3 regions of the Stenotrophomonas sp. FW305-C-20-S1 genome follow, and region 1 is predicted to be linked to each of the others. Evidence: predicted binding sites of a transcription regulator. Region 1 holds the regulator's gene; each other region holds the start of a gene.

What was found. Region 1 encodes HrcA, which represses chaperone genes, less so after heat shock. Its sites were predicted from a motif close to TTNGCACTCNNNNNNNNNGAGTGCNAA; they were not measured.
Region 2: a site for HrcA is predicted at 861-887, ahead of AC3WTC_RS15865 (co-chaperone GroES). Genes of this name have one in related genera too.
Region 3: a site for HrcA is predicted at 902-928, ahead of rpoH (RNA polymerase sigma factor RpoH). Genes of this name have one in related genera too.

The regions. Positions count from the first base shown of each region.
Region 1 covers NZ_JBYTEK010000002.1:95,562-97,827, reverse strand. The annotation lists gene recN (DNA repair protein RecN) at 1-282, opposite strand, end outside; gene hrcA (heat-inducible transcriptional repressor HrcA) at 398-1,462, shown strand; gene grpE (nucleotide exchange factor GrpE) at 1,526-2,041, shown strand; gene dnaK (molecular chaperone DnaK) at 2,245-2,266, shown strand, end outside.
Region 2 covers NZ_JBYTEK010000032.1:46,494-48,759, reverse strand. The annotation lists gene AC3WTC_RS15870 (endonuclease) at 1-581, opposite strand, end outside; gene AC3WTC_RS15865 (co-chaperone GroES) at 934-1,221, shown strand; gene groL (chaperonin GroEL) at 1,304-2,266, shown strand, end outside.
Region 3 covers NZ_JBYTEK010000045.1:20,841-23,106, reverse strand. The annotation lists gene rpoH (RNA polymerase sigma factor RpoH) at 15-890, opposite strand; gene ung (uracil-DNA glycosylase) at 1,145-1,870, opposite strand; gene AC3WTC_RS18300 (response regulator) at 1,880-2,266, opposite strand, start outside.

The DNA of each region.
Region 1 (2,266 bases):
GCGCAGCTGGCATTGGTCTTCATCGTCCAGCTCATTGCTGGCCAGCCACTGGCGGGCGGCCTGCAGCTGGTCCAGCGCGAATTCGGCCGACAGTTCGGCCCGGGCCGCGCCATGGCGGACCACGCCGCTGTCGGCGCGCAGGCCGGACAGGAAGCCCAGAGCGTCGACCATCAGCGATTTGCCCGCGCCGGTCTCGCCTGAAACCACGGTCATGCCCGGCCCGAACTCCAGTTCGGTGGCGCGGACGACGGCGAAATCCTTGATTGAAAGATGTCTGAGCATGGGTAAGGGGGTGTCTGCAGCCGCGCAACGCTAGCACGCGCGGCGGGGTCGTCCAATGACTTGCCAAGGGGATGCGTCGCCATTATCTAATGTCCCTGTCTCACAGGTTGATTCCATGCACGGTTCTCCCGACCAACTTGCCCCGCGCGCGCGGCACCTGCTGCGCACGCTGATCGCGCGCTACATCCAGGATGGCGAGCCCGTGGGTTCGCAGACGCTGGCGCGCGTGGCCGGCCTGGAGGTCAGTCCGGCCACCATCCGCAACATCCTCGGTGACCTGGAAGACCTGGGCCTGCTGGCCTCGCCGCATACGTCGGCGGGCCGGATTCCGACCGCGCATGGCTACCGGGTGTTCGTCGACAGCCTGTTGCAGATGCAGCCGCCGGGCGAAGGGGAGCTGGCCCGACTGCGTCAGGAGCTGGCCGGAGGCGGCAGTACCCAGGCGCTGCTCGGCAGTGCGTCGGAGCTGCTGTCGGCGATGAGCCACTTCGTTGGCGTGGTCAGCGCGCCGCGCCGCGAGCAGTTCGCCTTCCGCCAGATCGATTTCGTGGCGCTGGACGGGCGCCGGGTGCTGGCGATCCTGGTGTTTGCCGACAATGAAGTGCAGAACCGGGTGATCGAGACGCGCCAGGACTTCGCACCGGGGCAGCTGGAGCAGGTGGCCAACTACCTCAATGCCCACTTTGCCGGGCTGCCCCTGGCCGAGATCCGTACCCGCCTGCTGCTGGAGCTGCGCGACGCCCGTTCCGAGCTGGAACAGGTGCTGGCGCACAGCGTCGAGCTGGCCGAGCAGGCCCTGCAGCCGCCGGCCGACGACATGCTGGTGGCCGGCCAGACGCGTCTGATGGGGGTGCAGGACCTGTCCGACCTGGAGCGCCTGCGCGAGCTGTTCGAGCTGTTTTCCAGCAAGCGCGAGATCCTGCAGCTGCTGGAGCGGACCATCCAGGCCCCCGGCGTGCGCATCTTCATCGGCGAGGAAACCGGCGTGGTACCCCTGCAGGGCGTCTCGCTGGTCACCGCGCCGTACACCGCCAACGGCCAGGTACTGGGCGTGCTGGGCGTGATCGGGCCGAAGCGGATGGCCTACGACCGCATGATTCCGCTGGTCCAGGCCACCGCCGATGTGCTCGGCGCGGCCTTTTCGCCGGGCGGGCGAACTCCGGGTGCATCGGACGCTTGAAACGCAGCATCCCGCCCACACTAGGGTGGGTGGAGGCGGAGAGTGACCGCCAGGGACCCAGACATGAATCAAGATCAGCCAGACATCGCCGCCCAGCAGGCCGCCGCCGACGCAGCTGCCGCCGAGGGCGTCAACGAACAGATCGAACAGCTCCGTGCCGAAGTGGAGCAGGTCAAGGCCGAAGCGCTGCGTGAGCGCGCCGACCTCGACAACCAGCGCAAGCGCGTGGCCCGCGACATCGAACAGGCGCGCAAGTTCGCCAACGAGAAGCTGCTGGGCGAACTGCTGCCGGTATTCGACAGCCTCGATGCCGGCCTCAAGGCCGCCGGCGACGATGCCCATCCGCTTCGCGAGGGCCTGGAGCTGACCTACAAGCAGCTGCTGAAGGTCGCTGGTGACAACGGCCTGGTGCTGCTGGACCCGACCGGGCAGCCGTTCAACCCGGAACACCACCAGGCGATCAGCCAGGTCGCTGCCCCCGGCGCCGCCCCGGGCAGCGTGGTGACCGTGTTCCAGAAGGGCTACCTGCTCAACGAGCGCCTGCTGCGGCCGGCGCTGGTGGTGGTTGCCGCCGATTGACCGCGGGCGCCGGGCCTGGCCTGGCGCGGGTTTTCCCGCCGCGACCGGGGCATCGGCATGACCGACGCTGAACGTGTTGGGCGAACGGAAACACAGCGTTCGGGGGATGGCTTGAATGTTCCACGAGCCTCCCCCACATCCCATTCATCCACCGGCCGAACGGCCGGACTGACAAAAACAACATCCTTCAAGGAGTCTCCCCCATGGGCAAGATCATTGGTATCG
Region 2 (2,266 bases), on a different contig from region 1:
GGGGTACCGCCGCCACTGAAGGTCTGGTTGTTGTTGCAGCTGCCGAAGGTCTGCCTGGCCGATTCGGCCCAGGTGAAGTGCGCGTACTGGCTGCCGCTGCCGGTCAGCTGCAGCGAGGTGCCCGCCGCGGTGCTGTTGGTTTCGGCAACCGGAATGTTCTGGCTGGTCATGCCGGCGGCGGGGCCACCGGAAGCGGTGATCGCGCCCTCGTAGCTGAGGAACTGGACCACCTTGCCGCTGGCGTCGACCAGGGCGATGCCGTCGTTGGCACCGTTCTGCAGGCCGTTGCTGGGGTAGGTGACCACCGCCAGGGTGGCGCTGCCGCAGCTGGCCGCGGTTCCGGCCGGCACCGCGTTGTTGGCGTAGACCGTGGCGGCCGACGGGTTGCTGCCGTTGTAGAGGTACAGGCGGTAGCCGGACAGGTCTTCGCCGGCGGTGGCGACCACTTCGATGGCTTCGCCGACGTCACCGGCAGCGGTGCTGTCGTCGTAGTGCAGTTCGTTGATGAAGACCTCGGCCTGGGCCGGCGCGGCAGCCAGGGCCAGCAGGCAGGCGGCGGCGAGCGGGGACAGCAATCGCATCGACTACTCCTTGTGATTGGGAATGCCGGGCCACCCTAAAGCCGATCCGGTGACACTTTGTCGTAAATGAACGCCAGATATCTGACAGTGCGACGGCGGTCACCAAATGGTGGCCAATTCCCCCTTGGCTTGCCGCGACGCATCCCTATAAAGGCGTCCGCGCGGGGATGGAGTGCCGCCGGGCCGCCGGGAAAAATTTCGGGGGCGGGCCTTGAAAGGCCTCCGGAGGTCTCCATCTCTGTCGTGCTCCCGACCTGTCGGGCTTTTTCACGCGCGTTGCTGGCAGTCGCCTGGTGCGAGTGCTAACATCGCCGGACTTTTTCAGACCAATCAATAACTTAAGAGGTCCCACATGAGCATCAAGCCGCTGCACGACCGCGTTGTGGTCAAGCCGATCGAAGCCGACGAAGTTTCCGCCGGTGGCATCCTGATCCCGGACTCCGCCAAGGAAAAGTCCACCAAGGGTGAAGTCGTGGCCGTGGGCCCGGGCAAGCCGCTGGACAACGGCAACGTGCGCGCTCCGTCGCTGAAGGTCGGTGACAAGGTCATCTACGGCCAGTACGCCGGCAGCTCGTACAAGAGCGAAGGCGTCGAGTACAAGGTCCTGCGCGAAGACGACGTGCTCGCCGTCATCGGCTGAGCGTCGGCGCGACCTGCTTCATCCCCTGATTCCAACACCCAGCCGCCGGGCATGGCCCGGCGCTACCAATGAGGTAAACGCAATGGCTGCCAAGGATATTCGTTTCGGTGAAGACGCCCGTTCGCGCATGGTGCGCGGCGTCAACGTTCTCGCCAATGCCGTCAAGGCCACCCTGGGCCCGAAGGGCCGCAACGTCGTGCTCGAGAAGAGCTTCGGCGCCCCGACCATCACCAAGGACGGCGTGTCCGTCGCCAAGGAAATCGAACTGGCTGACAAGTTCGAGAACATGGGCGCGCAGATGGTGAAGGAAGTCGCCTCGCGTACCAACGACGACGCCGGCGACGGCACCACCACCGCCACCGTGCTGGCCCAGGCCCTGATCCGCGAAGGCGCCAAGGCCGTTGCTGCCGGCATGAACCCGATGGACCTCAAGCGCGGTATCGACAAGGCCGTCGTGGCTGCCGTCGCCGAGCTGAAGAACATCTCCAAGCCGACCGCTGACGACAAGGCCATTGCCCAGGTCGGCACGATCTCGGCCAACTCGGACGAGTCGATCGGCCAGATCATCGCCAACGCGATGAAGGAAGTCGGCAAGGAAGGCGTGATCACCGTTGAAGAAGGCTCGGGCCTGGACAACGAGCTGGACGTGGTCAAGGGCATGCAGTTCGACCGCGGCTACCTGTCCCCGTACTTCATCAACAACCAGCAGTCGCAGACCGCTGACCTGGATGACCCGTACATCCTGCTGCACGACAAGAAGATCTCCAACGTCCGTGACCTGCTGCCGGTGCTGGAAGGCGTCGCCAAGGCTGGCAAGCCGCTGCTGATCGTTGCCGAGGAAGTCGAAGGCGAAGCGCTGGCGACCCTGGTGGTCAACACCATCCGCGGCATCGTCAAGGTCGTGGCCGTCAAGGCGCCGGGCTTCGGCGACCGTCGCAAGGCGATGCTGGAAGACATGGCCGTGCTGACCGGCGGCACCGTGATCTCCGAGGAAGTCGGCCTGTCGCTGGAAAAGGCCACCATCAAGGACCTGGGCCGCGCCAAG
Region 3 (2,266 bases), on a different contig from region 1:
AACGCTTCGCCGCCTTATGCGGTGAACAGCGCCTTCATCTTCTTCAGCGCGTTCGCTTCAACCTGGCGGATACGCTCGGCCGATACGCCGTACTCGTCCGCCAGCTCCTGCAGCGTCACCTTGCTGTCCGCATCCAGCCAACGGCGGCGGATGATGTCGCGCGAACGCGCATCCAGTTCCGCCAGGCCTTCGCGCAGCAGCTGCATCTGGTTGTCTTCGCTGTCCTCGCGCTCGTAGGCCATCGACGGATCTTCGTCATTGGCCACCAGATACGCAGCCGGCGACGGCGGCGCGTGGTCGTTGTCTTCATCGGTGGGGGCATCGAAACCGATATCGCGGCCGGACAGGCGCGATTCCATTTCCAGCACCTCGCGCTCGGACACGTTCAGGTCCTTGGCCACCGCACTGACTTCGGCCGCGTTCATCCAGCCCAGGCGCTTCTTCGACTTGCGCAGGTTGAAGAACAGCTTGCGCTGCGCCTTGGTCGTGGCGACCTTCACGATGCGCCAGTTCTTCAGGATGAACTCGTGCATCTCGGCACGGATCCAATGCACGGCGAAGGACACCAGGCGCACGCCCATGTCGGGGTCGAAGCGCTTGACCGCCTTCATCAGGCCGATGTTGCCTTCCTGGATCAGGTCGCCCAGCGCAAGGCCGTAGCCGTTGTAACCGCGGGCCACGTGCACCACGAAGCGCAGGTGCGAATGCACCAGCTCACGGGCAGCGTCCAGATCGTTGCCGTCGCGGAAGCGACGGGCCAGGTCCTGTTCGTTATCGACCGACAGCACCGGGATCTGGTGCACGGCACCGATGTAGGCGTCCAGCGAACCGAGCGCACTGGGAATCGGCAGATTGTTTGCCACAAGGGCAGTAGAGGTGTTCTGGCTCATAGGCACCCATCTTAGCAGTCTGGGATTTGGACTGCTAAAGGAGGAAAAAGTTCCAGCATTCCACTGATGAAACACTGGTCCCAAACAGAACCCTACCGTAACGCGATTTGATGACAGTGGCGAGCGCGCTTTTCGGGATACACAATCCCTTGGAATTCAACCCACTAGCCCGGAAAGCCCGGCTATTCCGGGTCAAAGGCAGCTGAACAGGTGGCGGTTTCGCCCATTCAACAGGGGGCAGCGTTGTTCGCCGTTCAGCCCGATGGCGCCAGCGTCGCCCGCGGCGGCAGCGACCAGTCGATCGGCGCCTGCCCGCGGCGCTGCAGGTACTCGTTGGCCATCGAGAAATGACGGCAGCCGAGGAAGCCGCGGTGGGCCGACAGCGGCGAGGGATGCGGGGCTTTCAGCACACGGTGGCGGCCGGTATCGATCACCTTGCCCTTCTGCTGCGCGTAGGCACCCCAGAGCACGAACACCAGGCCCTCGCGCTCACGGTTCAACACGTCCACCACGTGGTCGGTGAAGCCTTCCCATCCGCGCCCCTGGTGCGCACCGGCCTTGCCCTCTTCCACCGTCAGCACCGCGTTGAGCAGCAGCACGCCGCGCTGCGCCCACGGGATCAGGCAGCCGTGGTCCGGGCGGGCAATACCGAGGTCACCCTCGATTTCCTTGTAGATGTTCAACAACGACGGCGGCACCGGCACGCCCGGCTGCACCGAGAAACTCAGGCCATGGGCCTGCCCACGGCCGTGGTACGGGTCCTGGCCGAGGATGACCACTTTCACCTGATCGAACGGGGTCGCATCAAAGGCGGCGAAGATCTGCGGTCCAGGCGGGAACACCGCCGCACCGCTGGCCTTGCGCTGCCGCAGGAAGCTGGACAGCTCGCGCATCTGCGGCTGCAGCAGGTAATCGCCCACACGCTGCTTCCAGCTCGGTTCCAGCTGGATCGCCGGGGTGTCCACTACTTCATCGATCATCGCAACACGTCATCGCAACAGGGGTCCATCATTCAACCGGGCCAGCCGCAGCTGGAACAGCACCTTGGTGATCAGCAGGCGCTCTTCGATCGGCTTCAGCACCAGATCGTTGGCGCCGGCCTGCAGCAGGCCGGTCTGGTTGTGCGGATTGCCATCGCCGGTCATCACCAGCACCGGCAGGCGGCGCTTGCCGTAGCCGAAGTCCACGCGCACGCGCTGCACCACGTCGCGGCCGCTCAGCTCTCCCTTCAGGGTCACATCGGTCAGCACCAGATCGATGCGATGGCGGCTGCGCCCGAGCGATTCGGCGGTGAGCAGGGTAAACGCCTCTTCGGCGCTGACCACATGCATCACGTTGAGCTGCTGGCGCTCGAGCATGCGCTTGGTCGCCTCGGC